4 regions of the Shewanella marisflavi genome follow, and region 1 is predicted to be linked to each of the others. Evidence: predicted binding sites of a transcription regulator. Region 1 holds the regulator's gene; each other region holds the start of a gene.
The links. Region 1 encodes sigma-54, which starts transcription at its own class of promoters, with help from an activator protein. Its sites were predicted from a motif close to GTTGGCACGNNNNTNGNNT; they were not measured.
Positions count from the first base shown of each region.

Region 2: CFF01_RS06065 (DUF3192 domain-containing protein) is a predicted target of sigma-54. The motif match lies at 2,796-2,814, and genes of this name have one in related genera.
Region 3: CFF01_RS12650 (flagellar hook-length control protein FliK) is a predicted target of sigma-54. The motif match lies at 4,225-4,243, and genes of this name have one in related genera.
Region 4: fliE (flagellar hook-basal body complex protein FliE) is a predicted target of sigma-54. The motif match lies at 5,476-5,494, and genes of this name have one in related genera.

Region 1 covers NZ_CP022272.1:3,698,678-3,707,137, reverse strand. The annotation lists gene rapZ (RNase adapter RapZ) at 1-602, opposite strand, end outside; gene ptsN (PTS IIA-like nitrogen regulatory protein PtsN) at 599-1,042, opposite strand; gene hpf (ribosome hibernation promoting factor) at 1,045-1,332, opposite strand; gene CFF01_RS16315 (RNA polymerase factor sigma-54) at 1,363-2,850, opposite strand; gene lptB (LPS export ABC transporter ATP-binding protein) at 2,983-3,714, opposite strand; gene lptA (lipopolysaccharide transport periplasmic protein LptA) at 3,711-4,259, opposite strand; gene lptC (LPS export ABC transporter periplasmic protein LptC) at 4,246-4,803, opposite strand; gene kdsC (3-deoxy-manno-octulosonate-8-phosphatase KdsC) at 4,800-5,351, opposite strand; gene CFF01_RS16290 (KpsF/GutQ family sugar-phosphate isomerase) at 5,353-6,330, opposite strand; gene CFF01_RS16285 (calcium/sodium antiporter) at 6,366-7,325, opposite strand; gene CFF01_RS16280 (ATP-binding cassette domain-containing protein) at 7,491-8,336, shown strand; gene mlaE (lipid asymmetry maintenance ABC transporter permease subunit MlaE) at 8,323-8,460, shown strand, end outside.
Region 2 covers NZ_CP022272.1:1,367,596-1,376,055, forward strand. The annotation lists gene queF (NADPH-dependent 7-cyano-7-deazaguanine reductase QueF) at 1-846, opposite strand, end outside; gene syd (SecY-interacting protein) at 907-1,569, shown strand; gene CFF01_RS06055 (Zn-ribbon-containing protein) at 1,602-2,375, opposite strand; gene CFF01_RS06060 (hypothetical protein) at 2,375-2,710, opposite strand; gene CFF01_RS06065 (DUF3192 domain-containing protein) at 2,854-3,225, shown strand; gene CFF01_RS06070 (DUF2789 domain-containing protein) at 3,333-3,563, opposite strand; gene CFF01_RS06075 (GNAT family N-acetyltransferase) at 3,704-4,354, shown strand; gene CFF01_RS06080 (DUF962 domain-containing protein) at 4,347-4,652, shown strand; gene CFF01_RS06085 (DUF3301 domain-containing protein) at 5,982-6,371, opposite strand; gene CFF01_RS06090 (DUF3549 family protein) at 6,368-7,381, opposite strand; gene CFF01_RS06095 (YqcC family protein) at 7,491-7,835, shown strand; gene truC (tRNA pseudouridine(65) synthase TruC) at 7,891-8,460, shown strand, end outside.
Region 3 covers NZ_CP022272.1:2,855,848-2,862,479, forward strand. The annotation lists gene fliO (flagellar biosynthetic protein FliO) at 1-363, opposite strand, end outside; gene fliN (flagellar motor switch protein FliN) at 373-756, opposite strand; gene fliM (flagellar motor switch protein FliM) at 781-1,809, opposite strand; gene fliL (flagellar basal body-associated protein FliL) at 1,851-2,372, opposite strand; gene CFF01_RS12650 (flagellar hook-length control protein FliK) at 2,461-4,131, opposite strand; gene fliJ (flagellar export protein FliJ) at 4,321-4,767, opposite strand; gene fliI (flagellar protein export ATPase FliI) at 4,797-6,137, opposite strand; gene fliH (flagellar assembly protein FliH) at 6,109-6,632, opposite strand, start outside.
Region 4 covers NZ_CP022272.1:2,863,130-2,871,589, reverse strand. The annotation lists gene fliD (flagellar filament capping protein FliD) at 1-184, shown strand, start outside; gene CFF01_RS12705 (flagella biosynthesis chaperone for FliD, FliT) at 295-627, shown strand; gene fliS (flagellar export chaperone FliS) at 636-1,046, shown strand; gene CFF01_RS12695 (sigma-54 dependent transcriptional regulator) at 1,313-2,746, shown strand; gene CFF01_RS12690 (sensor histidine kinase) at 2,952-3,977, shown strand; gene CFF01_RS12685 (sigma-54-dependent transcriptional regulator) at 3,970-5,316, shown strand; gene fliE (flagellar hook-basal body complex protein FliE) at 5,548-5,880, shown strand; gene fliF (flagellar basal-body MS-ring/collar protein FliF) at 5,945-7,639, shown strand; gene fliG (flagellar motor switch protein FliG) at 7,632-8,460, shown strand, end outside.

The DNA of each region.
Region 1 (8,460 bases):
AGGCCGGTCAGGGGTCTCAGTTCTGGCTCCCAATGGGGATTTGGCAAAAAGCGCACATCGAACATGAAGTCGGCTTCGCTTGGCATGCCATATTTAAAGCCGAAAGATTCGAAGTTGATCACCAGCTCTTTATCGACTGTGCCCAGTAATATTTCGCGCACCTTGTCACTCAACTCATAGATGTTGAGGTTAGAGGTGTCGATATAGTGATCCACTAGCTTGGCGATGGGATCGAGCAGTTTGCCTTCGAGCTGAATCGCCTCCTTGAGAGAGACTTTTGAGCGTGACAGCGGATGTAATCTGCGGGTCTCGCTATAGCGCTTGAGCAGCACATTGTCGCTGGAGTTAAGGAAGAAACTTAAGATCTCGGTATCTTTCGGGAGCTTGGCCAGCTGCTTTTCCAACTGGATCTCTTCGCTGGGCATATTGCGCACATCGACGCTAATGGCCACCAGTTCGCTGCGTCCCTTGAGTTGCTCCAGCAGGGATTCCATCATCTGTAGGGGCAGATTATCGACACAGTAGTAGCCGAGATCTTCTAAGACCCTAAGTGCGACAGATTTTCCCGACCCTGAGCGTCCGGATACCAAAACCAATTTCATTGGGTGATCACCTGATAGAGTTCTGACTCATCCTTGGTTTTTCTTAGCTGTTTCATGATCGCCTTGTCATTGAGTTTCTCTGCCATGGCGGCCAGAGTACTAAGATGCTGCTCGCATTGATCTGCGGGCACCAATAATGCAAAAAGGATATCGACGGGCTTATTATCAATGGCATCGAATGCGATTGGTTCAGCACACTTCACCAGTACGGCCACTGGTTGCTCTATGTTCGTCAGCCGTCCGTGAGGAATCGCGATACCATTGCCTATACCTGTGCTGCCCATTTTCTCTCGAGCCAGAAGGCTTTCAAAAATCTCTTGAGAGGAGAGGGTGGGGTACTGGACAGCGGCTAAGTCGCTGATAAGCTCCAGTACCTTTTTCTTACTGCCCGGAGTGGCGCAGGTTGTGCACTCCGGCCGCAGGATGGTACTCAGTTCCATCGTTAATGTTTAGTAAGCTTCTCTTTGTGTTTAATGACCTGACGATCGAGCTTGTCAATCAGGGAGTCTATCGCGGCATACATGTCCGCATGTTCGGATGTTGCGAACACTTCTCCGCCACGGAGGTGTAACTTGGCCTCAACCTTTTGCTGCAACTTTTCGACATTTAATACAACGTGCACATTATTGATCTGATCGAAATGACGTTCAAGCTTTGTGAATTTCTCTTCAACATAGTTTCTTAGAGATTGGGTGATCTCGATATGGTGCCCAGTCAGGTTTATTTGCATAAAGATAGTCCTCCAGTTTCCAGTTACGTGTTATAAGCTCTTACGCTGATTCGAGGGCGGTATAAGCATTGCCTCTCGGTACTTAGCAATAGTGCGACGCGCCACTTTAATGCCTTGTTCAGCTAAGAGTTGAGCCATCTTGCTGTCGCTTAATGGCTTTTTCTGGTTTTCCGCAGCAACTAGCTTCTTAATAAAAGCCCGTATTGCTGTTGAAGAGCACTCTCCACCATCGTCAGTGCCGACATGGCTAGAGAAAAAGTATTTGAGTTCGAAGATCCCTCTCGGGGTATGCATATATTTCTGTGTGGTTACACGGGAGATGGTCGATTCGTGCATCTCCACCGCTTCGGCGATGTCGTTAAGCACCATGGGCTTCATCGCCTCTTCACCAAATTCGAAGAAACCTTGTTGGAAGTCGACAATGCAGTTGGTGACCTTTAGCAGTGTCTCGTTACGGCTCTCAAGACTCTTGAGGAACCATTTCGCCTCTTGCAGGTGACCACGAATAAACTGACCGTCAGCCTGGCTCTTAGTGCTGCGCGCCATGGCCGCATACTGCTGGTTGACGTTGATCTTGGGCATGCTATCGGGATTAAGCTCGACCACCCAGCGTCCCTTCTTCTTGGTGACGGTCACATCAGGGATCACATACTCGTCGCGGCTGGCGGTAATGGCCAGGCCTGGACGGGGGTTTAAAGTTTGAATGAGGGCGATAGCATCTCTTAGCTCATCTTCTTTAAGCTTGGTTTTGCGCATCAAGAGGCGGAAGTCGCGTCCAGCGATGAGATCCAAGTGCTCCTTGATCAACATGCGTGCATTGGCGATATGCGGGGTATCGTCGCTGTATTGGGCCAGCTGAATCGTCAGACACTCGCTGAGATCTCGCGCCGCCACGCCTATGGGGTCGAAGTGCTGTACTCGCTTGAGTACTGCCTCGACCTCATCGAGTTCTATTTCGGGATCGCCCATCGCTTCGAGAATATCCTCGCAGGTCTGGGTCAGGTAACCGCGTTCGTCAATGGCATCTATGATGGCGGTGGCGATGGCCAGATCGTTATCGGAAAAAGGGGTGAGATTCTTCTGCCATTCGAGGTGCTCGTATAGGCCTTCACTGGTCTCGCCCTGAAAAGGCATGTCGTCGTCGCGCATGGCGCCTGAGCTGGAGTTAGGGGAGGCGGTATAGACCTCGTCCCAAGTAGTGTCGACCGGCAGCTCGTCAGGCATAGAGTCTTGAGTCAGGGCGTCCGAGGTCTCGACGCCTGAGTTATCCTGACTCGAATCCAGCTCTATCTTGTCATCATACTTGCTGTCGAAATTGTCGACGGCGGTATCATCTTGTAGTTCGGCACTGGCGCCTTCTTGCTCTTCATCCAACTCCAGTAGCGGATTGGATTCTAATGCTTGTTGGATCTCCTGCTGCAACTCTAGTGACGACAACTGCAACAGACGTATGGCCTGTTGTAGCTGGGGCGTCATGGTGAGATGCTGACCCATTTTGAGCTGAAGTGACGCTTTCATCGTACTGCTATTCCCTTGTTTCTAATTATAAAATGAGAAAGCTCTGGCTAATTGGCCGGACAAATATAAAGGATAGTCCTTATGGCCACAATCTGATATTAGTTTCAGTTTATGGCCCGGTTATAAGATTAACTATAGCTTGAATTGTTCACCTAAGTACACTGCTCGTACTTGCTGATTGTCTAAGATTTCGGCGGGTGTTCCTTCGGCGATCAGATTACCGTGGCTGACGATATAGGCTTTCTCACAGACGTCTAATGTTTCGCGCACATTATGGTCGGTGATCAACACCCCAAGGCCACGGTTTTTGAGTTGCTCGATGATCTTTTTGATGTCGATGACTGAGATGGGGTCGACACCGGCGAAGGGTTCATCGAGAAGAATAAATTTCGGGTTCGCGGCCAGGGCCCTGGCGATCTCTACCCGGCGACGTTCACCGCCCGACAACGCCATACCGTGGCTGTCACGGATATGGGTAATATGAAACTCTTCCAGCAGATGTTCCAACTCCTCTTCGCGGCCATCGTTATCCAGATCGCTGCGGGTCTGCAGCACGGCCATGATGTTGTCGCGTACCGAGAGTTTGCGAAAGATGCTGGCTTCCTGGGGCAGGTAACCTATGCCTTTACGGGCGCGAAGGTGCATGGGGTCGAGGGTGAGGTCGTCATCATCGATATAGATGCGTCCCTTGTCGCTCTGTACTAGGCCGACCACCATGTAGAAGGTGGTGGTCTTACCGGCACCGTTTGGTCCCAATAGGCCGACGATCTGCCCGGTTTTGACTGTAAGGCTCACATCTTGGACAACGGCACGACTCTTATAGCTCTTGGCGAGGTTTTCCGCCTTCAAGGTCAGGTCTGTCATTGCTTTTCCTGTTCGGGTTGTTCTGGTTCTGGCTCGGGTTGCGCTTGTTTCTGCTCTTGATAGTTTTCAGGCTGAATAATGGTGATCACGCGGTCATTGCCTGTACTCTCGGCAATCAGCTGTTGCTGTTCAATGTTGTAGCGGATCTGAGTACCTGTGACCTGGCTGCCTTCCTGTTCCAGGGTAGCATCGCCAATGAGTGTCAGGGTGCGGCTCGAGAGTTCATAGCGGATCTCTTTGGCACTGGCAGAGGCGGGACGGCCATCTTCCATTACCTGAGAGTAGGTGGCCGGGTTGCCTGTGGCAACGAGGATCTTGCCACTGTTCTTTTCTTTGCTGAAGGCGCGCAGTTCATCGGCCAAGATCTTGATCGAGCCCTGAGTGACCTCAACCGGTCCATGGAAGATGATCTGATTGTTCTTGATATCGGCTTCCTGGCTAGCGGCAGAGATCTTGACCTCTTGTAGTAGGTCATTATCCTTGGCTTGGGCGCCCAGGCTAATCAGGGTTAGCAGCCCAGCGAGAATAAGGCTATTTAGTTTCATATGTTCCTTCTACCTGACTCGTCAGTCGTATATTTTGTGCGTTGAGATCGGCGTATAAGCCTTGCCCCGTGATGAGGAAATCTCGCCCCGTTACCCGAATGCTTTTGTCGGATGTCATTATCATAGTATTGAGATCCAACTCCAGATAGGTGGTCTCTATGGTCTGGATAGGTTCTTCTGGGCTAATAGCATCAATGATAACATTATTTTCCAGGGTGACCCGTCCGCTATTTTTGTCCAGAGTGCCTTTAGTCGATCTGAGTCGCCATTGGGCATCGCCCTTGTCTGGATACACGAGATAGATGGGCTGAGTAAAGTAGGTCATGTTGCGTTCGGCGTAGTGCTTCATGTGGCTGGCCGATACGCGGCTATTGATGCCGCCCTGCTCATTGTACTGCACGCTCTTAAGATCCCGGACGATATAGTCGGGACTGTCGGCGTTCACCTGTGCCAGATCTTCTTCTCCCCGTTTCGATTGCACCTGCCAATAGAGCACTAGTGCGGTACCGAAAAAGGCGATAATGGCCAGCGTGACTCTATTCATATGCTCATTCCGTGGGCCGACGCAAACTTATCCTGGCTGAGCAGAATAAGGTCTGTCAGTTCTCGCAGGGCGCCGTGGCCCCCTTTGATATGGGTCGTCATGTCGGCGTGTTGGCGCACATAAGGGTGGCCATCAGCCACACAGACAGATAAGCCCACCTTCTGCATCACAGGCAGATCCACCATATCGTCGCCAATATAGGCCACTTCCTGGGGCGTGACCTTATAGAGAGCCAGCAGCTCTTCGTATGGTTCAAGTTTGTTGTCCACGCCCTGATAGATATGGGTGATCCCAAGGGCTGTCATGCGATCTTCCACTATTTGAGACTTACGCCCTGTGATGATGGCAACGGGAATATCGCTGGTGAGCAGCGAGCGCACGCCATACCCATCGCGTGTATGGAAAGTCTTAAGCTCATCGCCCGAGTTACTCATATAGACTAAGCCATCGGAAAACACGCCGTCGACATCGCAGATCAGCAGCTTAATCTGTTTAGCCTTCTGCCAAACAGCATCAGTGATGGGACCGTAGAAACCTTGATGTGCCATGTTAGATCACCCCCGCCTTGACCATATCCAGCATATTGAGAGCGCCGATGGGACGCTGTGTCTCATCGGTCACTATCAGGCCGTTAATCTCTTTTTCGTCCATTACCTTAAGGGCCTGCGCCGCCAGTATGCCGTCGCTGACGGTGACGCAACCATGGGTCATCACCTCGGAGATAGAGGTCTTGCGCAGGTTAATCTCGGCGTCGATCACCCGGCGTAGATCGCCGTCGGTAAAGATACCTACCAATAGGCCTGCCGAATCGATCACAGCCGTCATGCCAAGGCCCTTCTTCGATATTTCATACAGGGCATCGGTAATGCTAATGTCTTGTGAGACTAAAGGTAACTCATCACCCTTGTGCATTACGTCGCTCACCTTAAGCAGGAGCTTACGGCCCAAGCTGCCACCGGGATGAGACAGGGCAAAATCATCTTTGGTAAAGCCACGCGCCTGTAATAGAGCGACCGCCAGGGCATCACCCATCACTAAGGTGGCAGTGGTGCTAGATGTGGGGGCTAGTCCTAATGGGCAGGCCTCTTCTGGCACCTCGATACACAGGTGAACCACGGCGTGTTTAGCCATGTTAGATTCGGGTTTACCCGTGACTGCAATCACAGGCAATCCCATGCGTTTGATCACCGGCATCAGGGTTAAAATTTCACTGGCCTCGCCCGAGTTTGAGATGGCGAGCACGATATCGTTTTCGCTCAGCACACCCAAGTCGCCGTGACTGGCTTCACCTGGATGCACGAAGAAGGCTGGAGTCCCTGTGCTGGCCAGCGTGGCCGAAATCTTGTTGCCTATGTGGCCGGATTTGCCCATGCCCATGACGATCACCTTGCCGGTGCAGGCGAGGATCAGTTGGCAAGCTTTGGCAAATTCATTTGAGTCGACATATTGATACAGGTTGTCCAGCGCATTGCGCTCGGTATCGATAACCTTGCGTCCCCATTGACGTAATTGATCCGCATCTACCATCTTGTTCTCTCTATATTTTTCGGCCTAAAGCGCTATTAGGATAGGAAAAGCGTGACTTGATAGCCGATAAAAGTCACTAATAACACGCCACCATGCCAAGGGCGAAGTTGGCGGGCTTTGCCGGTTAATAAAATCAGTATGGCCAGGGCAACGCTAGTTGCCATTACCATATAAAAGTCTCGAGTGCTGGCTGCGGCATCTACCGCACCGGGTGCGATAAGCGCAGGCAGTGCCAGTACCGCCAAAATATTAAACAGGTTTGAGCCAACCACGTTGCCTATGGCCAGATCGTCCTCTTTCTTTAACACGCCCGCCACACAAGCCGCCAATTCAGGCAGGCTGGTGCCAACGGCTATGATGGTGAGTCCTATGACTAAGTCTGACATATGGAAAGCCTTGGCGATACCCACTGCGCCTTGTACCATCCAGTCTGCCGACAGGGGCAGCAGCACTATGCCGATCACTAACCAGAGCACAGCCTTTGGCGTGGGCACATCCTTAGGAACTTCGCTTTCGGCTTCATCGATAAAGGGGTCTTTCTCCTTGTTGGAGATCGCATGCCAGATGAGATAGCCCATCAGCGAGAAAAAGAGTGCCAGCAACACGAGTCCTTCGATGCGGGTCAGTTGCCCGTCGTGGAGGAAATAGCCCGCCAGCGCCGTCGCCCCCAGCATCATAGGAATTTCACGCTTAAGTGTTTGTGAACCTACTGATATTGCGCCTAAAAGCGCGGTGATCCCCAAGATAAGCGTGATGTTGGCAACGTTGGAGCCCAGCACATTACCAATGGCAGTGTCTGTCATTCCCTCGAGCGAGGCGGTGGCCGCAACGAACATCTCTGGCGCCGAGCTGCCCATGGCAACTATGGTGAGCCCGATTAACATGGGAGGCAGGCCGAGATTGCGGGCGAATGCCGCGGCGCCGAAGACAAATTTGTCGGCGCTCCATACCAGCGCCCCTAAACCGACGATCAGTAAGAAAATATTAAATAGCATTGAAATTCTTTTTATTTAAGAGTCTGCCGCGCATTTTCGCTGGATTTGAGCCAAATTGAAAGTATTGCGCAAAGATAGTGTCGATTCAGTTGTGCACAATCGGTCAATTTCGTACAATTTGTCTCTTTTCCTGCCGCCTATCCATGGAATGTATTAGGTCCCGTTATGAGTCATCAATCGTTAAGTCATGACACAGAGTCGTCAACTGAGACCAGGCCATTGGTTGAGGTTAGCCATCTAGGTTTCAGCCGTGGTTCCCATGTCATCTATGATGATGTGAGCCTGTCGATTCCTCGCGGCAAGGTAACCGCCATCATGGGCCCTAGCGGTATAGGTAAGACGACCCTGCTGAAGTTGATCGGAGGGCAGCTGCGCCCGGATACAGGTGAGGTCAAGGTCGACGGCATAGATGTGCACAAGTGTAATCGCAGTGAACTCTTTGACCTGCGTAAACGTATGAGCATGCTGTTTCAAAGCGGCGCCTTGTTCACCGATATGAACGTATTCGATAACGTCGCCTTTGCACTTCGGGAGCACTCAGACTTGCCAGAGGCGATCATTCGCCGCATCGTGCTGATGAAGCTTGAGGCGGTGGGCCTGAGAGGCGCGGCGCAGATGATGCCGAGCGAGCTGTCTGGCGGCATGCAGCGACGTGCAGCCTTGGCCCGTGCCATTGCCCTTGAGCCCGAGCTGGTGCTCTATGATGAGCCCTTCGCCGGTCAGGACCCTATCTCTATGGGGGTCTTGGTAAAGCTGATCCGCGAGCTGGGCGATGCCCTGAGTCTTACTTCTGTGGTGGTGTCTCACGACGTACAAGAGGTGTTGGGGATTGCCGATTATGTCTATGTGCTGGCCGACAAGAAGGTGATCGCCCATGGCACGCCCGCCGAGTTGAAAGCGGCAGATAATCCTAAACTGAAACAGTTTATCGGTGGTCAGCCCGACGGGCCTGTGCCGTTTCACTTTCCCGCACAGGATTACCAAAAGGAGATGTTAGGTGAGCGTGATTGATCATATCGCCAGCTTAGGTCGTAGTGCAATCGATAGCGTCACCGGCTTGGGTCGTGCTGGCCTGATGTTGTGGGGCGCTATTGCCAAGGTCCCTAGAGTACGAAAAGGCACGCCTTTATTAATT
Region 2 (8,460 bases), 2.0 Mb from region 1:
CAAACGATGGTTTTCCGGCGGATTTTCAAAGTCGCTACGATAAGGATTGATGTCTAAGCCGCCACGCCGCGTATAGCGGGCATAAACAGTCAGTTTAGCGCAGTGACACAGACGCTTGAGATCGACGAAGATCCGCTCGACACATTGTTCGTGAAACTCATTGTGTTGTCTGAAGGAGATCAGATAGCGCAGCAGTTTTTCTCTATCAATCTTGGGCCCTTGGTAGCGAATCATCACGCTGCCCCAGTCAGGTTGCGAAGTAATTAGGCAGTTTGATTTCAAAAGGTTAGAGGTTAGTGTCTCGGCCACTACACTCTTGTCATCAGTGCTATCGATAAGATAATCGCTGCTGAAATCGTAGTCATCGACTTCGATATCCAGATCGTCGATACAGGTTCCTGGTAGCTCGACCACTCGTTGATGAGCAAACTGTTTCGGCTCGATGATCTTAACCACTACTTCACCGCCAGCGCAGGCGGATAAATCTTTAGCCAAGGTCTGTTGCACCGCTTCGATAGACTCAAAACGAGTCTGGTTAAAGCTGTTGAGATAGAGCTTGAAGGATTTAGATTCGATCAAATTGTCGCTGTTAAAGTCGAGGATAAACTCGGCTATGGCGACCATGGGTTTGCCCTTGGCATTCAGCCAGGAGAGTTCATAGCCGGTCCAGATATCGGCGCCATGGAAAGGCAGGGTATCGCCTAAGGCTATGGCGTCACGATTGAGCTTGCGTGGTACACCCTGTAACAGTGAGGCATCGTAATTAGCCTGATAGCCAGTCGATTTGCCTAAGGTTAGTTGGGATAACGCGGGAGCGTCGTGATAAGGGTCATGAACCTGTGTCATCAATCGTTTTTCCATGTCAAAATAGAGGCACATTATACTTAAATTTTGGGTAACTGCTAAGTGTCTTCTTTGTCTGCGTTGGATCAATTTTTTACGCTTTATCATCAAGTCTATAGCGACAAACTGGGTGAGTCTCCTCGATATTATCCCTTGGGCGAAGCTTCTCCCTGTGTGCTTGAGTGTGATCTCGATAGGGTCACTCAATCGCCTGAAAACTCAGTGCAGTGGCAAGCGATAAAACGCGAAGATGAAGGTCAGTTTGACAATATTGAGCATGCATTATCCATGAAGTTGCACCCCAGTATTCAGCCATTTTATGGACGCTATTTTTCGGCTCCTGTGATGTTTGGCTCGGCATTTGGCGAAGGTGAGCTGTTACAGGCCTGGAATCAGCAAGATTTTGAGTATCTGCAGCAGAATTTAATTGGTCACCTTATGATGAAGGCGAAGTTAAAACAGCCGCCGACCTGGTTTATCGGTGTCCTCGGGGAGGGCGATGAGATGTTGGTGGTCGATAATGAAACTGGCGGCGTCTGGATAGAGGTGCCGGGTGAACTGCCCCATAGGCAACTGGCGGAAAGCCTGGATGCCTTCATTGAAGGCCTGACGCCTAGAGTGAGTCCAGCGCAAAAGCCTCTCGAGGAGTCGCTGCCTGAGACCGATCATCCTGGGATCTGGCAGCGATTAAAGATGATGTGGCGTCACCTGCGCCCCAAGAAGTAAGGGGTTAAGCAGGCTAAGTGCAGGCTAACCGTCTAGAGATGATCCCAAGAGATGTTGGAGACGATACGGCAGTTATCGCACTTGAAATGGAACAGATCTAACAGCGGCGATGGTTGAAGCCAGTCCGGATTACCGCAGCGCGGACAGGGTCTTTGTTGCTCAGAAGCCAGACTCTCACCACCCACTCGATACAGATAGTAATAGGTCGGGATTTTGGTGAGGTATTCAATGCGTCCGCGCAGATCCCAGCCGCGGCGAAACAGGTCACTGTCGCAGCGGCTCAGTTCATCGAGGGCGGCGAACTCTGCCTTAGTAGCGGCGGCCATCTGCAGTTCATCACAGGCTTGCCATTCGGTTTGCCATTTGATCACCCGTTTATGGTCGCCATTAAAGGTGGCCGGGATCTGATACAGAGGAATAGGCTGCAGCGTATCGCCGTTGCGAAGGGGTGAGCACATATGCACATAGCTGGTATAAAGCAGTTGCCAGCTAGGGGGCTCAGTGCTGCTAACTTCTGAGTTAATATCCTGGCCAATATACTTCTCTCTGGGGTGCAGCAGCTTAGCTTGAGTGAGTTCATCTAGGGCAACATTCACCCAGGGACTGTTGAAGCGCTTCGCCAGACTGCTCTTTTCTGGTAACAGCAGACGGACTCTAAACTCCCCCTCGTTAAACGCCACGGCAAATTCGCGTCCTAATACCTGACCGTTGGCTCGGTAGGCTTCGAGCAAACCGTTGATTGCACGTTCGGCTGCGGTGATCGTGGTGTTGTCAAAACACTCAAATCTGAGTTCTACCACGTGCATTAAGAAGCGTCCTCATTGTTGAGTCGCGCTTCAAGCTTGGCGATACGGTCCATTAGGGTTTCTTGATTAGCACTTAGGCGGCTGACTTCTTGCTGCAGCGCAGCGAGTGTGGCCTCCTCTTGAGGGGACTGTGTAGGCGCTGCAGGCGTGGCATTATTCAGTATTATGTTGGCGCGATCTTCGCTCGACATAGCCTTAAATCGTTGTAGGCCTTGTACCAGGATGGGCATGGGAAGAGAGTTACCCAAGCTCGCCTTAATCAGTGCCAGGCTGGGAGACTTACCAGCCAGACTTAATTTTTGTGCGGCGGCGAGCACCTGTTCGATAGGACTCATGGTTAAATTCCTTACTTTTTAGCATAGCTGACACACACTTAAGGATGAATTGTTCGTAACTTGTTGATATTTAAGTTTTTACTTTTTTGGCATAAGCTTTGCTTTATCTGTGTCCAGTTATAATAGATAAACAGGACGTGAAAGTGAAAACAAAATTAATAACCGCATTAGTCTTCGGTGCTACTAGTTTAGCGCTATCTGGGTGTGTATTAAACGTGGGTGAAGGCGACAAAGGCTGGAGCAGTGGAAACTCTTGGGAGCGTATTCAAGAGCAAAATCGTGCCAATTTGTCTAAATTGACACTGGGGATGAGTCGAGATCAGGTGATGACCTTAATGGGGACGGCAGACTTCAATGAGGCTTATACCAAGGAAGATAAGGCGATCAATGTGCTTTACTACCGTACTCAACGCACGCGCGGAGACGGCACCACAACCAAGGATGAGTGTACGCCAGTCGTGATTAGTGATGATCGCGTTGTGGGCTGGGGCGAGAAGGCCTACCACAATATGTAATGTAAGCAGCTAATTAAAAGGCAAGCCTTTCGAGCTTGCCTTTTTTGATCGGTCAATATCTTACATCTATATTGGTGTCAGCGTTTTTATCTTAATTGGAAACCTGATTAGGCGCGCAGCTGAGCGTCTAAGTGATCGATCACCTCTGTCCATTGGGCATCTTCGGCCAAGGCTTCGGCTAAGAAGTGACGCTGAGCGGTATTCCAAAAAGGAGCCTGCGCAATATGTACGCCTTGGGCGATCGAGTGTTGTTTGAGGAATTCCTCTATGGCGTCGGGGTCACTCGATAGCCCGAGTTGGTCAAATAGGGCGGCTAGATCCGGTGGTGTAATATCCATTTTTCCCTCACTTAATTAATTGAAGAGGCGCTCTCATAAGTATGCAATAAATTGATAAAGTGTCGAATCGATTAAAGTTTGCACTTTTTTACAAGCTTGTTACATTGAGTGTTGTTGATCTGAATCAAGGAATAACAGCAATGACGCCAACAGACATCCCACCTGTTCAAGAAACCTATAAAGCTGTCTATTTAACTGCTGAAGACCTAAGGGTTGCCGCTTCTATTCTCTACAATGCCTACCATGATGATCCCTTTTTTATCGCCGCTCTGCATAAGGGGGACAAGGCGCAATATGAGCAGAAGTTGCGTGGTGCTATCCGTGAAGAGTTACACACCCTTTGGCAGGAAGAGCAGGCGCTGATAGGTCTGTTTGACGAAGATCGCTTAATCGGCTTGGCCTGTATCGTAACTCAGCAGGTACCGCTGGGAGAGGCCAGATATTGGCATTGGCGACTCAAGATGCTGTTAAGTACGGGGTGGCAGTCGACCCAGGCTTTAATGAGAAAAGAATCATCGATTCTTGAGCATCTTCCTAGCACCCACTGCGGTATCTTGCAGTTTATCGCCGTGACCCCTATTGAGCAGAAAAAGGGGTTAGGAAAGCGCCTTATCCAGGCGGTGATGAGTTGGTGTGATGAGCAGCCTGAGTTAGAGGGAGTAGGTGTTTATGTGACCCATGATGAGCATACACACCTATTTTCAACCATGGGTTTTGCACCCATAGAGCGATTGACCATAGGCAGCGTAGAAGGTGAGCTGCTGTTTTACCGGAGTCCTGAAGTTGAGTAAGCAATATAAGAGTTTTAAGGCGTTTTATCCTTTTTACCTGTCGCAGCATAGTGATGCCAGATGCCGCGGGATGCACTATTTTGGTAGCCTCTTGGTGTTAGCTTTACTGCTGACGGCTCTATTATCATCCAGCTACTGGTTGCTCTGGTTATTGCCTGTTGTGGGTTATGGTGCAGCTTGGATTGGACACTTTGTGTTTGAGCGCAATAGACCGGCGACTTTCGAGTATCCCTTGTATAGCTTTTTAGCCGATTGGGTCATGCTGGTGCAGTGGTTAACCCGCCGTCGAGATCAATAGTTGTTTGAGTAAGCTCACATTTAGCCTGGCCTCTTGTGAGAGATCGCTTACAAATGTGTGAGCTATTTTCCAGATATCCTAGCTGTTTATGACTGAGGATAATGTTTATTCTTTTATTTTCAATAGCTTAAGCATCGAACTTTGATTGGTTAAGAATCAAGCTATTCACAATTGTTTCTTATGGCGTACATTTTTAGATTGGTCTGGTTATACTGAGTCCAAGTTAACCAGCTTGCTTTAATCACGCAGATATTGATGTTCTAGGAGATGAAAGTCATAGCGTGTCAGGGACGAACAAGGATATGGACGGTGGCATGGAATGACACCGCTATGGATGAATAAGCGTCAGGGATACTAAGAGCTAGCTGAAATAAAGGACTATAGTGCAGGATGCGCTGGATCCCATAGGATATGGGAGTGCGGTTAAATGAATTAACCGTCCAGGGATGATAAAGACAGGACGTTTCAGGAGTTTGGGAGACGGCAGGATGTCGATGTGATCAGGATGATGCAGGGAGCACGGCGAAAGCAGGAAGGCTTACACAAGAGTATAGAAAAGGCGCACTTTTATCAGTGCGCCTTTTCTATTTGTGGCCTTTGATCATATGTGATCAGCTCTGTTGTCTTTTGCCTTTAAGTTTTAGCCATTATAAATGCCCGTCATCGTGTGAGACATTTCTTACATTAATGTGCGACATAAAGCTGAAGGCAAGCTGATTATATCTGCATAAAGATATATTTTAAAATTATATCAATGGCTTATTTGATTTTGTTGATATGACAATCATGTGGCAGTGATTATAGTGTTTTGCGAGGTACTTTGTTTTGTTGCGGCCTTCGCTAGAATTAACAGTGTTCAGGGATGAATGGTTAGGGAAAGGTCAGGAAGACCTAAACATCATCAGGAAGATGATGGCAAGGATGGTACCAGGATGGACGCTCAAGGATGAGTGGTAACTAGGGAAGGTCAAACATTCACGGATGATTGAATTCTGCTCAGGATGGCAGATAACACGGAGTGTATGGAATGGAATCCCATGGAAGAAACTGGACATGCTTAAGGATTAAGCATACTTGGTAAATGGATCACCAAGCACAAGGAAGGTACCTTAGCACTGATAATAAGTACTTTAACGAGTATTTAAGTGTTAACAGGTACAAGGAATAAAGGGACCAAGGAAGATGCAAGGAGCATAAATTCGCAAGGATGGAGCAGGGAGCACTTTCATAGCTGGATTGCTTAGCGAAAAGATAGAAGGCGCGACTCATGATTGAGCCGCGCTTTTTCTTTGCCCAGAATAAGGCATTGTACGTGAAGACTTGTCTGGGTTATTTACAGCCGCCTGGCTTACAACCACCGCGACTGCCGCAGCCGCCACCAACCGAGCCTCTTGCCTCTGGGGCCTCAAGCCATTCCGGTTCCGGGAATATAGGCCATTGAATTTTTTCTACTTTCTTACCATGCATCCATATGTGCGCGCGATATTGATTAAGGCCGTCAGTACTAAATTCCAGCAAAAACTTTGCTTTCCAGGTCAAGCCGCTGCTGCCGCCTATGCTAGGACGGGCAGACTCCATGGCTATGGCCAGGAGTTGTACTCGCTGTTTTTTACATTCGCCGTTGGCAAAAAGGCGGCTTAGCTCTGCCATTTGTCTGAGTTGCCAGAAGAAAGCGGCAATGACCACCAAGGCGGCGATCATTAAAAAATCTGTCATCATGCTTTGGTTACCTTAAAGAGTCCGCCGATGGCATTGGCTAGGTTGGGACTACGCTCAGGATCTCTTAATGCCATCAAAAACTGAGTTCGTATTGCTGGAATAGCCACGATATCAGCAAAGATCTGATTAAAGAAGGCCTGTGGTTGTTTTGCTAAAGCTTCGAGATAGATCTTGCGAGTCTGATCGTCTTTTAATGCCGTCCAGTTTCTACCTGCGATGGTAACTAAGGCGACGTCATCTAACGCCTCTTGCTCATCTAAGTATTGAATCGCTTCTTGAGCCAATGCAGGCATAGAGGCTAAGGCGCGCAAATAATAGAGTCGATGTTCGCCGCTAGCCTGATAAAACTCACTAAGCAAGCGCTGAGCGAGGGGCTCGCTTAGCGTCAAATGTTCAAGCTGCTGACAGAGGGCAATTTTCACCTCAATGGCACTGTGATCAAAGGCGCTGAGTAGCTGAGCGTCGTGGTCAAGTTGATTGGCACGCACGCAGATATCAGCCAGGCCCTGTAAACCGACATCTTGCCACCGCTCAGGGGAAACCTGTCTTGACAGATATTGGTAGGCAAATTCATATTGCGCCGAAGCTGGCAGTCCTAACTGCTTACGTACCAAGGCATTGAAGAGCGCCAGCTTTTCTGCATTGGGTTTGAAAGCAAAAGGGTGGTTAGCCAGCTTATCTTGTTGCTCCTGAGAAAGTGTCTGAGTTGGGTCGCTGCCAAGGGCTTCGAGTACCATGCGAATAAATTGGGTTCTTGGTGCCGGTGACAGCAAGCCTCTCTCATCTAAAGGTAATTTGAGAAACCAGATGTAGTGTTGATTGGAGTTATCCCAGAAGACGATGGCAAACTGTGCGTGCCCCTGAATCGGCGACGGATAAGGTGCTGCCAAAGCTTCTATCTGAGAGAAGGCCATCATGTCGATATGCTGCACCCGACGGCCCAGATCATAGACTTGGAATTGAGTATTTGCCGTGCTGAGAAATTGAGTAAGGGTCGTGATTTCAGTCATTAGAATGCCGTTTGCTTACAGGGGACAGAATAAATGGCGCTTATTATAGGGAGAACTTAGGTGAGATGGTACAATTTCCCGAGAATTAGCCTGTGGTCACGCGGGCAAAATGGCGTTAATCATTATAGAGGTGAGTGTGTCTCTCTACAGCGAAAAACAGTTATGGCTTATCGAGTCGGAGTTAAAGCGATTGGAGCTTTGGCAAGAGACGCCACCTTCTCCAGAGGCGATGGCGGATCCGACGCCATTTGCCTGTGAGACGATGGCCTTTGAGCAGTGGCTACAATTTATCTTCTTGCCAAAGATGAGGGCGCTCATTGCAGCGCGAAGTGCACTGCCCACTAAGATTGCACTGGGCCCAATGGCCGAGCATGTATGGCAAGGTAGGGCAGAGATGGCTACGTTAATTAACATTATTATTCAATTAGATGAGCATTTGAGTGGATCCAATTAACCCAGCAGATTCAGCATTAGCGGCGACCGATAGGCCGGCCAGTACAGATGAAACGATAGCAGAGCAGGCTGCACCGAAGATTGAGATCCTCTACGAAGATGAGGACTTGGTGGTTATTCATAAGCCAGCAGGATTGTTGGTGCATCGCAGCTATCTTGCGCGGCGGGAGAAGTATTTTGCAATGCAGATGACCCGAGACATGGTGGGGTGTCATGTGTTTCCCGTCCATAGGCTAGACAGACCCACCTCCGGGGTACTCCTGTTTGCCAAGAGTAGTGAGATGGCGAATCAACTGTGCGAGCAATTCGCCACTAAATCAGTGGAAAAGCATTATCTAGCGCTTGTGAGGGGTAATATGCACACCGCTGGCCTGCTAGACTATCCGCTTAAACAGGAGCTGGATGAGCTTGGCGATAAAGATGTCGACCCAAACAAGGCTGCTCAAGAGGCACAAACCAGTTATCGGCCCCTGCTTAACAGTGAGATTCCTTACCCATCGGGGCGCTATGCTAGCAGTCGTTATGCTTTAGTGCATCTGACGCCGCATACTGGCCGTAAACATCAGCTTAGGCGGCATATGGCGCATTTACGCCATCCTATTATTGGTGACACCACCCATGGCGAT
Region 3 (6,632 bases), 840 kb from region 1:
CTTTGCCTGGCGCAGACGGCTGGCAAAGGAGTCCTGTTCTATGGTGATTGGATTATCGAGCTTATCGATAAGTGAGACTTGCTGCGGCGTTACTCCCAACAGATATTGTTGACCGTCGACTTCGACCAACACCATCTTTTCCCTCTGCCCCAAAGGGGTAACGGCCAGGGTTTTCAACACCCCGTGTGAACTAGGAACCAACTTCAAGCGCTTCACCAGATAAGCGAGCAGAAAGATCAAGGCAATGACCAAGATCAATCCACCCAGCATATTGGTCATGGTGGTTAACGCCGGCTCTCGCTCTATGCTCGCCTGAGTAGTCGTCGCGGCGGCCGCAACGACCATCAAGGATGAGATCCCCATAGACCTTCCTTATTTGAGTTTCTTAATCCGCTCAGTTTGGCTGATAACGTCGGTCAGACGGATACCAAACTTATCGTTGACCACGACCACCTCACCGTGGGCGATCAGGGTACCATTGACCATCACATCTAACGGCTCACCGGCAACACGATCCAGCTCCACCACTGAGCCTTGGTTCAGTTGCAGCAGGTTACGGATATTAATAAAACTGCGACCCACTTCCATGGAGATGGTTACAGGAATATCCATGATAGTATCGAGTTTGGCCGCTTCCTCTTCGGTCAGCGGTTTGCCGCTATCGGCCAGCTCATCGAGTTCGACTGCCTGAGCCTCCTCCAGCGCCTGTTCGGCCATGGCTGCGGCCCAATCGTCACCTGTATCTTCTGTGCTCATTGATTTTTACCTTAAACGCTTTGGTTAAATATTGTTGAGATCCCGAGACTTACTCTTCTTAGTCACCAGTTGTAACTCTGTCTTTACCGTCTCAGGTCTTGGAATTTTCTCACGGATATTGAGTGCCAAATTCTCTCGTGAACGGCCAAGCTTACAGCGGTAGGTCGGCAAATCCTCTACCCGCAGCACGATATATTCGGGCATCTCCACCGGAATAATGTCACCCGCCTTAAAGTTCATCACCTCTTTTAACGAGATCTGTTTCTCAACTATGGTGGCGTCAAGCCCCACTTCGACATCCATGATCTCATCTTTAAGGGCCTGGGACCAACGCATGTCGGTATCTTGGGTATCACTTTGTACCCCGGCATCGAGCAGTTCACGAATTGGCTCTATCATGGAGTACGGCATGGTGATATGAAAATCGCCGCCACCACCATCGACCTCAATGTGGAACGAACTTACTACCACCACCTCTGTCGGACTCACTATGTTAGCCATGGCGGGGTTGACCTCAGAGTCTAGGTAATCAAACTCCACGTCCATCACTGGCGCCCAGGCTTCTTTATAATCTTCGAAGATAATCTTCAGCAGCAGCTGAACGATACGTCGCTCAGTCGGGGTAAACTCGCGTCCTTCAATCTTGGCATGAAAACGGCCATCGCCGCCGAAAAAGTTATCCACCAAGATAAACACCAAACGGGCTTCCATGGTGATAAGTGCCGTGCCTTTTAAGGGACTAAAACGCACCATGTTTAGGCTGGTCGGCACAAACAGCGTATGCACATATTCGCCAAACTTGAGCATCTGCACGCCGTTAATCGACACCTCGGCAGCACGACGCATCATGTTAAACATGCTGATCCTCAGATGCCGCGCGAAGCGTTCGTTGACGATCTCCAGGGTCGGCATGCGCCCACGGACAATACGATCTTGTGACGAAAAGTCGTAAGAGCGGGCATCTAAAGCGGAATCGCTTATCTCTTCCTCTTCGACATCGTCGACACCATGAAGCAGCGCATCAATTTCGTCTTGGCTTAATAGATCACTCACAATATCGTCCTATCATACTTATTACCCTCGATGGCGCCGGCTTATTGCATTACAAAACCGGTAAAGAGCACCTTTTCAACCACTTTACGCCCGGTCACCGGCTGCAAGGTATTTTGTACATTCAGCAAAGCTAGTTGACGCAGCTCATCTTTACCCGCCAGGGAACTGAGTTTCTGCACGTCGGCACTACTAAAGGTAGTCAGCAGCGCATCTTCAATCAGCGGAATATGTTTCTTAATCAAAACATCGTCGTCCGAACCACGTACCATGAGCTGCACCTTGATCTCCACCAAACGCGAGCGATTCTGCCCCGGCAGATTAAACAAAAATGGTCTGGGCATCCCCACATAGAAGGCTTCGCGGTTATTGACCGGCTCACTCTGCTCGGTTTTCTCGCCTTCGGCGCCCACCTCTTCACTGGGCTCACTACCCGAAAACATAAACCAGGCACCAACAGCCAATAAGATCACCAACACTGCACCGATCGCGGCGAAGATAATGAGCTTTTTCTTGCTCTTGGGCTCTACATTTTCTTCAAGTTCTAACGATTCTTCTTCAGCCATCTCTTATCCCTATAACACGCTGCATCGTCATGATTTTTTAGCGCATATCAAACGATTGAGCAATCATCTCTGCCTATAGGTTACCTGCTTATGCATAATAATCTATACCCGAACGGTAACTTGTTGCGTTATTCGACGCTAGCAGGCTTTCTTCTGCCGAAATTTCATCCATATCAGATAAACCTTGGCCTGAAGCTTCCCCCTGCTCTGAACCATCACCTTGCTCTTGGCCACCTTGGGAGACATTACTATCGGTCAGTTGCATCCCTTGCTCGGCAAGCATCTCGCGTAAACGGGGAATAGCCTGTTCGACCAATTCCCGAGTCTGGGTCTGGGTCACATGAAATTGCACCTGAGTATGCTCACCCTGTACCTGCACCCTCACCATCATATGCCCAAGCTCTGGAGGATCGAGCCTGATCTCTGCCTGTTGCACCCCTTGACTCACCATGGCCACCAACTGCTGCCGCATCACAGGAGAGAACTTTTGAATCATCTCCTGCATCTGCGCGGCAGGCTCACCCTGGGGTTTGATGGATAGCTGGTACTGAGGCGTACTCTCGGCCCTGAGCCCTGTTAACGACTGAGCAGAAATGAGCCCTGATTTATCCAAACCAGAGATATCAGAGCCCTCACCCGCTTTAGGCGTCATACTCACCGCGAGATTGGCATCCTTTAGCGCATCGACTGCGGCCTTAACGCCGCGAGTCTGCATTGAAGTCGCCGCGATAAACTCAGTCTGACGACTCTGCTCTGCGCTTGGTTTCATCTCTGGCTTTGGATCAGCCAATATAGATTGCGCCTCTTTACCGGCGGCAAGACCTGCAGCAAAGGTTTTTTCCTGCCCTGCTAAGTCACCTTGTTGCGAACTCGGCGCGATGGAAACAGTACCAGATTGCACACTATTGGCTGCCAAATACTGTTTTGCTTGAGCAATCAGAGCTTTAATATCCTGCTGAGCGCTTGTCAGTGCATTATCATTCTGGCTAGCAGCGCTTTGGCCATTAGCGGCCTGTGAACCAAGACCTTCAATACCATGAATAATGGCTTGTAGCATCTGCGGCGGCAAGGCGATTAACTCCTCCTTGGTCAATCCGCTTTGCGCCATGATCTGATCGAGTGATGCCTCGGGCAACTGGGCGACTATGGCCTCGCTGCCTAATCCGGCCTCACTTCCAGACCCTTGGCCATTTGGTGTGATCACAGGTAAGATCTCTGGTGGTGTAACAATGGGAGGGACGAGCGCCACTATCTCTTTCAGCTCCCCCTCTTCCAGCTCTCCATCTCTCATCTCAAATTTATCTGCCTGCCCCTTTACTATGCTGGGCATCAGCTCATCGTCGCCAGCCATATCAGCTTCACTCTCATCCGGCGGCAAAATGGCGCCGCCAGCGGCAATCTCAGAGCCCGTTTCAGCATCAACGCCGAGCTTAGAGGCAAGGTCAATCTGCGCCAACACATTGGCGACATCACCACTTTCATTGGCCTTGTCCTGAGACTCATCCTGTACTTGGTCGGAACTCGAACCCTTGGCGCTATTGTCCGCACCTTGGCTCAGCTCAACCTGGGTATCCGTTCCCTTTTTGGCCTGACTATGCTCAACCTCTTTTGTACTGGCTTTCGCCAAAGCCTCTGAAAAATCGTTATTTTCTGACTTTGACTCACCTACCAAACTAACATCTGACGGGTTAGGCTTTACTCCACCTTTTTCTCTGCCTGACTCGGCATTAGAGAGGAGTATTTGGGTCATCTGTGGCATGCTTCCTCCAACACTCGTCGCGGGAGCCAACATTATGCGGCTACACCTAAGCGTCAATTATTCGCTGTCGCGATAAACTCATGATCAATTACAAAGCAATAAAAATGCCAAGTTAAGCTCAGCAAGCAAGAAATAAGGGATTAGATAGGAGACTAGCACTAGGAATTGCGCCAGGCGAAAGCCAATGGGTTAACGACTGGACTGGCGGAAAAACTGCTGCGAGGCAAATTCGTCAATCACCTTCTGTTCCTGTTTAGCCTCAAACTTTTGTTTCGCTTCCGCCTTGTGACTGAGCAGGAGTTCTACCGCCTTTCGCTTTTGCTGCTTAGTCTGCCAAAACTGCTGTGCTTTCAGCCGCTGCTTGTCTGTCTCTGACACGGCAAATAACTGCTTTTCGATAGCATCATCGATCTGGCGAATAAATTGATGAAATTGATGATAACTACTAGCGGCAATCACTTGCCCCTGCTGACCTTCCATCTGCTTCATATAATCGAGACGATATTGCTGCAAGGCATCAAGCTGCTGACGACATTTATTGAGCGTCAATTGTGCCGTTCTAAGCTGAATTGCCGCCTGTTCTTCGGCCTCAAGCGCCAACTTAAGCACTGTCTCCAGGGGATCATGTTTTGCCATAAGCGTTAATCTCTCCGGTCAACTTAGCGCTAAACCTGACACTGGGCACTTAACTGCCCCAACATCAAGGCACTGGAATCGAAACTGATCGCCTCTTTCATGGTTTGCCGTAGGAAGGCATTCATGGCCGGCTGCAACCGAATCGCGTTATCGATACGCGGGTCGCTGCCCTGAGTGTAGGCGCCGATGGAGATAAGATCCCGGTTCTGTTGATACAGAGAGTACATCTGCTTTACTCGTCGTGTCGCTTCCAGATGCGCCTCGCTGATCACCATGGGTGCCACACGGCTAATAGACGCTTCGACATCGATCGCCGGGTAATGACCCGAATCGGCCAACGTACGCGACAGTACGATATGGCCGTCGAGGATCGCCCTCGCTGCATCGGCGATGGGATCTTGCAGATCGTCGCCTTCGGTTAATACGGTATAAAAAGCGGTAATTGAACCTTGGCCCGCGCCGCCGTTCCCGGCACGCTCCACCAGCTTAGGCAATTTGGCAAACACCGAAGGCGGATAACCTTTGGTTGCTGGCGGCTCACCAACGGCCAACGCGATCTCTCGCTGCGCCTGAGCATAGCGGGTCAGGCTGTCCATCAGAAGCAACACGTTATAGCCAAGGTCACGAAAATACTCGGCGATACGGGTCGAGGTTTCACAAGCCCTTAGCCTCATCAAGGGCGATGTATCGGCTGGCGCCGCCACCACCACGCTGCGGGCGCGGCCCTCTTCCCCCAGGATCTCTTCGATAAATTCTTTCACTTCGCGGCCACGCTCACCAACCAGCCCCACCACAATCACATCGGCGGTGGTGCCGCGAGTCATCATCCCCAGAAGCACACTCTTACCCACGCCTGAACCGGCAAACAGGCCCATACGCTGCCCCTTACCCACGGTTAACATGGCGTTAATAGCCCTTACCCCAACGTCCAACGGCTCGCTAATGGCGCGGCGAGCCAGAGGGTTTAACATAGGAGCACGACGAGTCGCTTTCTGATCTGTGTGCAATTGCCCCAAACCATCGATTGGGGCGCCATTGCCGTCAAGCACGCGGCCAAGCAGCCCCATACCGACATTAATTCCTGCCTGCTCACCAAGCGGGGTGACCTTGGCCCCTGGCATCACGCCATTTAGCTCTTCGATGGGCATTAGATACAGCAATTTATCGTCAAAGCCTATCACCTCGGCAACAAGATCTCCTGCCATGGTGGCTATGCTACACAGACTCCCCACGGGTGCCTTGCAACCCGTCGCCTCAAGGGTGAGACCCACCACGCGCACCAGCTGACCACTGGCCTCTGGCATAAAAGGGACAACGCTATGGGTGTGTTGCCTTAGCTTATCAAGCAGTCGGCTTTGACGGGTCTTCATTTTGACTGGTCTCTTGTGGTGCATCGCTTGAAGCAGTATCGTCTGCCGACTCGCTATCGCTTGTCTCAGTGACTGAAGGCTGCGACCCAGACTCTGCTGAATCCGCCTCTGGCATTTTCTCCATCGCGGCTATCTGTTGTAATCTTTGCTGCTCGAGACGCTGCTCACTCTGCACTAAACCTTCGAAAACGGCTTTGATGCGATGCTCAAGCCCCATATCAATCCTGCTGCGGCTATTGCTGACGATGCACTCACCGCGGCTTAGAGTTGGATCGGACTCTAATTCCCAGTGATTCTTGGTTAATTGCGTACTCTCGTAGAGTCGCTCGACGATGGCGATATCCTCAGGGTGCAAACGCAGATGCGCCCCTTGCTCTTTAAGTGGCAAGGCATCGACCCCTTGACGCAGAGCAGCGAGAATATGCTCGGGATGTGTATGTAGTTCGTGACCTATCACCGCCTTGGCTAAGGTCATACTGAGCTGCACCAGGGCTT
Region 4 (8,460 bases), 840 kb from region 1:
TGAGCAGTTGTCGCGTATTGCCGATAGTCGTGAACAGTTAAACCGCAGAATGGCTGCGTATGAAGATAGATTATATAAGCAGTTTAACGCGATGGACTTGGTGGTTGCGAACTTAAACTCACAGTCGAATATGTTGATTTCCCGTTTAGACTCGTTGCCAGGCGTGGTGAAGCAAAATAACTAGTTTCAAAAGAGTGATGTTATTTGCGTTTCAAAGCTGCTGATAGCTGAGTCGAAATATTGGCATGACGATTAACACTGCTAGCACCAATTGAATGAATGGTTGAGGTCGGAGTGAACGAGTATATTAATCTGTTAGACGATATTAATAGTAAGGCACTGTTAGTTTTAGATAAAATCAACAGTGTGAGTGCTGAGGATGAATTGTCGTCTAGTTTGGTGCAGGAATTGCATGAATTAATAGAGAAGCGGGCAACCTTGTTGCAAGCTTTAGTGTCTGATGATGACTTTACCGACAGAGAAGCACTTGAACATCAGCTTATACTCAGTCAAAGATTAACGGTTAAAAGTAAAAAGGTGTTGAGTCATCGTTTGTCATTATTACATTCAAATACTGCTGCTAAGCGTCAAATTAAGGCTTATCAAGCAATAGAATCAAACAGGTAGGTGTAAATATGCGTGGTTCAATGCAATCATATCGAAAGGTTTCAGTGGAGAGTGATTTAAGTGTTGCTTCACCGCATCGGGTTATCCAAATGTTGTTGACTGGTGCAATAGAGCGTTTAGCCCAAGCGAAATGCGCCATTGAACAGGACGATGTGGCTCAGCGAGGTTTATTGATCGGCAAGGCCATCGGCATTGTAAATGGTCTGAATGGCAGCCTAAATATGGATGCTGAAGGTGATGTTGCCGCAAATCTTTCACAGCTCTACGACTATATGCTGGTACGTTTGTCTGAGGCTAATGTTAACAATGATGTTAAGGCCATAGACGATGTGGTCACACTGCTTAAAACCATCAAAGAAGGTTGGGATGCGATTCCTCAAAATGAGCATCATTTGGCATCGCACACAGAAGCAATTTAGCCTTAGTTACTACCTTTCTGAACAATAACTTTTTGGCAGGCGTCAATTGATTGGCGCCTGTTGCTTGATACGTTGAGAATTTGCTCTAAAATCAGATGAGTTTGTCAGAAAATGAATCTGATACTTGCTAATATGCTGCTGATAATACACTATTCCGTGTGATAGTCGTTTTTTGCAAAATTGATTTAAAACGATTATCTCGCTTTCTAAGCAACTAACACTAATAATTAATGCGAATAACACTGAGTGCTTTACGGCCTTCTTAAATGATGCATACAGATCAACGAATTCTACTTGTCGGTAATCAGTCAGAGCGAATTAATCGCTTATCTTGTGTTTTTGAGTTTCTTGGTGAGCAAGTCGAATTGCTTCCTGTCGATAAACTCGAATCTCGAATGTCGAATACCCGCTATAGAGCGCTTGTTATTGCACAAGAGGCTCAGTCTAAGACCTTGTTGCAATCTATTGCTACTTCCATGCCTTGGCAGCCGATTTTATTGCTGGGTGCTAACGGTGATGTCTCAGCAAGTAATATTTTAGGTTGTATCGAAGAGCCGCTGAACTATCCCCAGCTGACAGAGTTATTGCATTTTTGTCAGGTGTTTGTGCACACCAAACGTCCCGATGTGCCAACCAGTGGTAATCAGACCAAGTTATTTCGTAGTTTAGTGGGCCGCAGTGAAGGTATTGCTCAGGTTCGCCATCTGATTAATCAGGTCGCGGGTTCAGATGCCACAGTATTAGTTTTAGGCCAGTCTGGTACGGGAAAAGAGGTCGTTGCCCGTAATATTCATTATATTTCTGATCGCCGCGATGGCCCATTTATTCCGGTGAACTGTGGCGCTATACCGCCAGAGCTGCTGGAGAGTGAGCTATTTGGTCATGAGAAGGGCTCGTTTACTGGCGCCATCAGCGCCCGTAAAGGGCGTTTTGAACTTGCCGAAGGGGGCACCCTATTTCTCGATGAGATAGGTGATATGCCGCTGCAGATGCAGGTTAAGCTGCTTCGGGTTTTGCAGGAGCGCGTGTTTGAAAGGGTTGGTGGCAGTAAGCCCATACATACCAACGTACGTGTTATCGCCGCGACCCACAGAGAGCTAGAGACCATGATCGCCAATGGCGAGTTTAGAGAAGATCTCTTCTATCGCCTCAATGTCTTCCCTGTAGAGATGCCGGCTCTGTGTGAGCGCAAAGACGATATTCCATTACTATTGCAAGAGTTAGTCAGCCGCGTCTACAACGAAGGTCGTGGCAAGGTACGTTTTACCCAGCGGGCTATTGAGTCTCTTAAAGAACATAGCTGGTCGGGTAATGTGCGTGAGCTGTCTAACTTGGTTGAGCGTCTTACCATCCTTTATCCTGGTGGCTTGGTCGATGTGAACGATCTGCCGTTGAAATACCGCCATATTGATGTGCCGGAATATCAGGTGCAGGTCAGCGAAGAGGAGCTGGAGCGCGATGCGTTGGCGTCTATCTTTAGTGATGAGGTAGCGGTCGATATTCCAGAGAGCCGTTTCCCTAGCGAGTTGCCGCCGGAAGGCGTTAACCTTAAAGATCTGCTGGCAGAGCTTGAGATAGACATGATTCGCCAGGCATTGGATCAACAAGACAACGTCGTTGCCCGCGCTGCTGAAATGCTTGGTATTCGCCGCACCACGCTGGTTGAGAAGATGCGTAAGTACGGCATGAGTAAAGATTAATTCCAGCTCGCCACAATGCAACAAACAAAGGCCCATTTCAGGGCCTTTGTCGTTTCTTAACTATAATTCTTTGTTAATTATGATTTTTTAATTGGCATATTATCTGCATTCACTCGGTTAGCAGCAATTTATTGACGGAGTGGTTATGGCCGCAAATCCCAAGGTGGCATATTCAGCACAGGCGCAGGCAACACGGGGACCTTCTATGGTCGCCGGTGTCGTTGCCAATGATGCTATGTCCAGTCGCATGGAGCATATCTTACAGGCCATGCCTTCAGGCGTAGTGATCATCAATGGGGATGGTGTAGTTACCGATGCCAATCCTGTCGCCGTGCAACTGTTGGGACAGCCCTTAACTGGAATGCGCTGGTTGCAGATCATCAATCGCGCCTTTTCTCCACAGGATGATGATGGCCACGAGGTATCATTGAAAAATGGTCGCCGAGTTAAACTGGCTATCACCCCACTAACGCCAGAACCCGGTCAGCTTATTGTTTTGACAGACTTGACCGAAACCCGCTTGCTACAAAAAAATCTCTCCCATCTGCAGCGACTCTCCGCTCTTGGCAAAATGGTGGCCAGTTTAGCTCATCAAGTTCGCACGCCTTTATCGGCGGCGCTGTTATATGCGGCTAACCTCGGAAGTCCTAGTTTGGCACAACCGGCCAGAGAACGTTTCCAAGGTAAGTTGATTGATAGGCTCAACGAGTTGTCACAGCAGGTAGATGATATGTTGCTGATGGCCAAGGGGCGTCAGCAGGAGTTGAGCGAGGTCTGTGATATGCAGCATGTCATGGGGTCTGTAATGGCAAACTGCGAGCCCATTGCCGAGCGAAAATCTTGTCAGTTGCATTTAAATCTTGCATCCACTCAGTTATTTAAAGCTAATCCTGCCGCGCTTAGCTCAGCGATTAACAATTTGGTGATCAATGCCATAGAAGCCGGCGCCAGTCAGGTATGGCTAAATGCCGTCGATGATGGGCATGCGATAGCCTTTGAAGTCGTCGATAACGGAAAAGGGTTAGACACCGCAATGCAGGAGAAGGTGCTTGAGCCTTTCTTCACGACCAAGGCGCAAGGTACAGGTCTTGGCTTGGCGGTTGTGCAAACTGTGGTTGCTAACCACCAAGGGCGCCTGCTGCTCAATTGTATTGCGGGGAAGGGATGCCGCGCCTCATTTAATTTGCCAGCGGTCCAAGCCGAGTCGACCCCGGAGGTGAGCCATGGCTGAAGCCAAGATACTACTTGTTGAAGATGATGCTTCACTGCGCGAAGCATTAGTGGATACTCTGTTACTTGCTCAATATGAATGTGTCGATGTCGAGTCGGCCGAAGCAGCGATAATCGCGCTCAAGGGGCACGATTTCGATATGGTGATCAGTGATGTGCAGATGGAAGGCATAGGTGGCCTGGGTTTAGTGGCTTACCTGCAGCAGCACTGCTCACAGATCCCCATCTTGCTCATGACAGCCTATGCGACCATAGACAGCGCCGTCAGCGCAATTAAATTAGGGGCGGTGGATTATCTCGCCAAACCCTTTGCACCAGAGGTGCTGCTTAATCAGGTCTCTCGTTACCTCAAGCCTAAACTCATTGAGGATCAACCCGTGGTCGCCGATGAGCGCAGCCTGGCGCTACTCTCGTTGGCGCAGAAAGTGGCGCAGTCCGATGCTTCTGTGATGATCATGGGACCAAGTGGATCGGGTAAAGAGGTACTTGCACGCTACATACATCAGCACAGTCAAAGGGCTGAGCAGCCGTTTGTGGCGATAAACTGCGCCGCGATCCCCGAGAATATGCTAGAAGCCACGCTATTTGGTTATGAGAAAGGCGCCTTTACCGGGGCTTATCAGGCGTGTCCGGGTAAATTTGAACAGGCTCAGGGCGGCACCTTGCTGCTCGATGAGATCTCAGAGATGGATCTGGGGTTGCAAGCCAAATTACTGCGGGTGTTGCAAGAGCGTGAAGTTGAGCGACTCGGTGGGCGTAAGACCATTAAGCTCGATGTGCGCGTTTTGGCAACGTCGAACCGAGATCTCAAGTCGATGGCCACTAAAGGAGAGTTTAGGGAAGATCTCTATTATCGCATCAATGTATTCCCTTTGACTTGGCCAGCCTTGCATCAACGTCCGGCCGATATTTTGCCTTTAGCGCGGCACTTAGTGTTGCGTCATGCTAAAGCGGCGGGTCTAGCGCAGGCGCCAACTTTGGACGATCAGGCGTGTCGGCGTTTGTTAGGACATAGGTGGCCTGGCAACGTACGTGAACTGGATAACGTGGTACAGCGCGCGCTGATTTTACAGTCAGGTGATGCCATTGGTGCCAAGGATATCATTATCGATACACAGGATGTGATGCTGGAACCACTGAGTGACAGTGAGCATAAGCAAACTGAGCCCGATGGTCTCGGGGATGAGCTTAAGGCCCAAGAGCATGTGATCATTCTTGAAACTCTTAACCAGTGTAATGGCAGTCGTAAGCAGGTGGCTGAAAAGCTGGGGATCAGCGCCAGGACGTTAAGGTATAAGATGGCGCGAATGCGCGATATGGGGATTCAGATCCCCGCATGAAGTCGGTAAAAGCGTAAAAAGAGAAAAGCGAAATGCTCACCTAGTGCCTGCATTTCGCTTTTCTTGTTGCCCATCATTTTCTCTATTTCTCTCCTCATTGTCTCTTTCATTCTCGCCTATGCCCTTGTTTAAAGCTGCTGGCGTCACGCTATTTCCATTTTTGGCAAACATATTGCATTGGACTGAATAAGAATAGATTTCGTCAAATTCACGACGATAGCGGAGGCCAATATGCAGATAGGTGCCAATTCATTACTGCAAGAGATGCAGTCACTCACAGGCGAGATTAAGCCTGGTGCGATCACGCCCAATATCACTCAACAAGTGGCTAATACCAGTGGCAGTGACTTCGGTAACTTGCTGTCGCAGGCTGTCGGAAACGTTAATGCCCTGCAGGCAGCCTCTTCCTCGTTACAGACACGTCTCGACATGGGGGACACCCGTGTGACCTTGTCTGATACCGTTATCGCTCGCGAAAAGTCCAGCGTTGCCTTTGAAGCGACCGTTCAGGTGCGTAATAAGTTGGTCGAAGCCTATAAAGAGATCATGAGTATGCCTGTCTAGGCATGGCTGGTGACTATCACCCTAAGATGATTCAAAACAGCAGGTATTTATCGTGAGTACAGATATGGTAGTCGGAACAGGCGCTGGCACAGCACAGGATATGTTGGCTGGTGGCGTACAAGAAGAGCATAAGCCAAGCGGCGGCATGTTTGGCGGTGTCGATATGCTTAGGCAGATCACCATGATCCTGGCGCTGGCTATCTGTTTAGCATTGGCAGTTTTCGTCATGCTGTGGGCACAGGAGCCTGAATACCGTCCTCTAGGCAAGATGGATACCCAAGAGATGGTGCAGGTGCTTGATGTGCTGGACAAGAACAAAGTCAATTACCAAATTGACGTCGATGTGCTTAAGGTGCCTGAAGATCAGTATCAAGACGTCAAGATGATGCTCAGCCGCGCAGGCATCGACAACTCGCCTGGCCGTGATGATTTTCTTACTAAAGACAGTGGTTTTGGCGTTAGCCAGCGGATGGAAGCGGCGAGACTGAAGAACAGTCAGGAGCAAAATCTGGCCCGCACTATCGAAGAGCTTAAGAGTGTCAGCCGTGCCAAGGTGATCCTAGCGATTCCTAAAGAAAATGTTTTTGCCCGTAATCGTTCTAAGCCAAGCGCAACTGTGGTCGTCAATGCCCGTCGCGGTGGACTAGGTCAAGAAGAGGTTGACTCGATTGTTGATATCGTCGCTTCAGCCGTTCATGGTTTGGAGCCGACCCGTGTGACAGTGACTGATTCTAACGGTCGCTTGCTAAACTCGGGAAGTCAGACGGCAGTATCCGCCCGAGCGCGCCGCGAACTTGAGCTAGTACAGCAAAAGGAAGCCGAGTATCGCAACAAGGTTGAATCGATTTTGATGCCTATTTTGGGGCCAGAAAACTTTACCGCTCAGGTGGATGTCAATATGGACTTCACTGCCGTCGAGCAGACCGCCAAGCGTTATAACCCTGACCTTCCTGCAGTACGCAGTGAAATGACGGTGGAGAATAACTCAACCGGCGCCAGCACTGGCGGTATTGCCGGAGCGCTGAGCAATCAGCCGCCAATGGAAGCCAATATTCCTCAGCAAGCCACCGGAAGCTCTCAGGAAAAAATCCTGCCAGGATCCAGTCATAAAGAGGCAACTCGTAACTATGAGTTAGACACCACCATTAGCCATACCCGTCAGCAGATAGGTGTGGTTAGACGTGTGAGCGTTTCGGTGGCGGTCGACTTCAAGACTGGGCCTGCTGGAGAAGATGGTCAGGTGACGCGCGTTGCCCGTACCGAGCAGGAGCTGAGCAATATTCGTCGCCTACTTGAAGGCGCTGTGGGCTTCAATACCCAGCGCGGTGATATGATTGAGGTTGTGACAGTGCCCTTTATGGATCAGCTGGTCGAAGAAGCGCCTGCGCTTGCTATCTACGAAGAGCCTTGGTTCTGGCGAGCGATCAAACTGGTGATGGGCGGCTTAATCATTCTGGCGCTTATCCTCTTCGTCGTGAGGCCAATGCTGAAGCGTCTCATCTACCCAGATGGACAGAAGATGCCTGACGCACCAACACTGGGTGATGAATTGGCCGAGATTGAAGATCAATACGCCGCCGATACGCTGGGTATGCTCAATCGTCCCGATGCGGAATACAGCTATGCTGACGATGGCTCGATTTTGATACCGGATCTGCATAAAGACGATGATATGATAAAGGCGATACGTGCATTGGTAGCTAATGAGCCTGAGCTCTCTACCCAAGTCGTCAAGGGATGGTTACAAGAAAATGAGTAATGATAAAGAGATCGACACAGCCAGTGGTGAGTTCAATACCAAAGATCTTACTGGCATCGAGAAGACAGCCATCCTGCTACTTAGCCTGAGTGAGGCCGATGCAGCCTCGATTCTAAAACACCTCGAGCCTAAACAGGTTCAGAAGGTGGGCATGGCAATGGCCGCCATGAAAGACTTTGGGCAAAGTAAGGTGATCGGTGTGCACAAGCTGTTTCTGGAGGAGGTACAAAAATACTCCTCTATCGGCTTTAACAGCGAAGAGTTTGTGCGTAATGCCCTTACTGCGGCCCTAGGTGAAGACAAGGCCGGCAACCTGATCGAACAGATCATCATGGGCGGTGGCGCCAAGGGGCTAGAGTCGCTCAAATGGATGGACGCCCGTCAGGTGGCGACTATCATTCAAAACGAACACCCACAAATTCAGACCATAGTGCTCTCATATCTGGAGCCGGATCAGGCCGCCGAGATTTTTGCTCAGGCGCCAGAAAATACCCGTCTCGATTTGATGATGCGTATCGCCAACCTTGAAGAGGTGCAACCGGCAGCCCTACAAGAGCTTAATGACATCATGGAGAAACAGTTTGCCGGTCAAGGCGGCGCACAGGCGGCTAAGATGGGCGGCTTGAAGGCGGCGGCCAATATCATGAACTATCTCGACACAGGTGTTGAGAGTCAGTTGATGGAGACGTTGCGCGAAAGCGACGAAGAGATGGCGCAGCAGATCCAAGATCTTATGTTCGTATTTGAAAACCTTGCAGATGTTGACGATATGGGTATTCAAACCTTGCTGCGTGAAGTGCAGCAGGATGTCTTGATGAAAG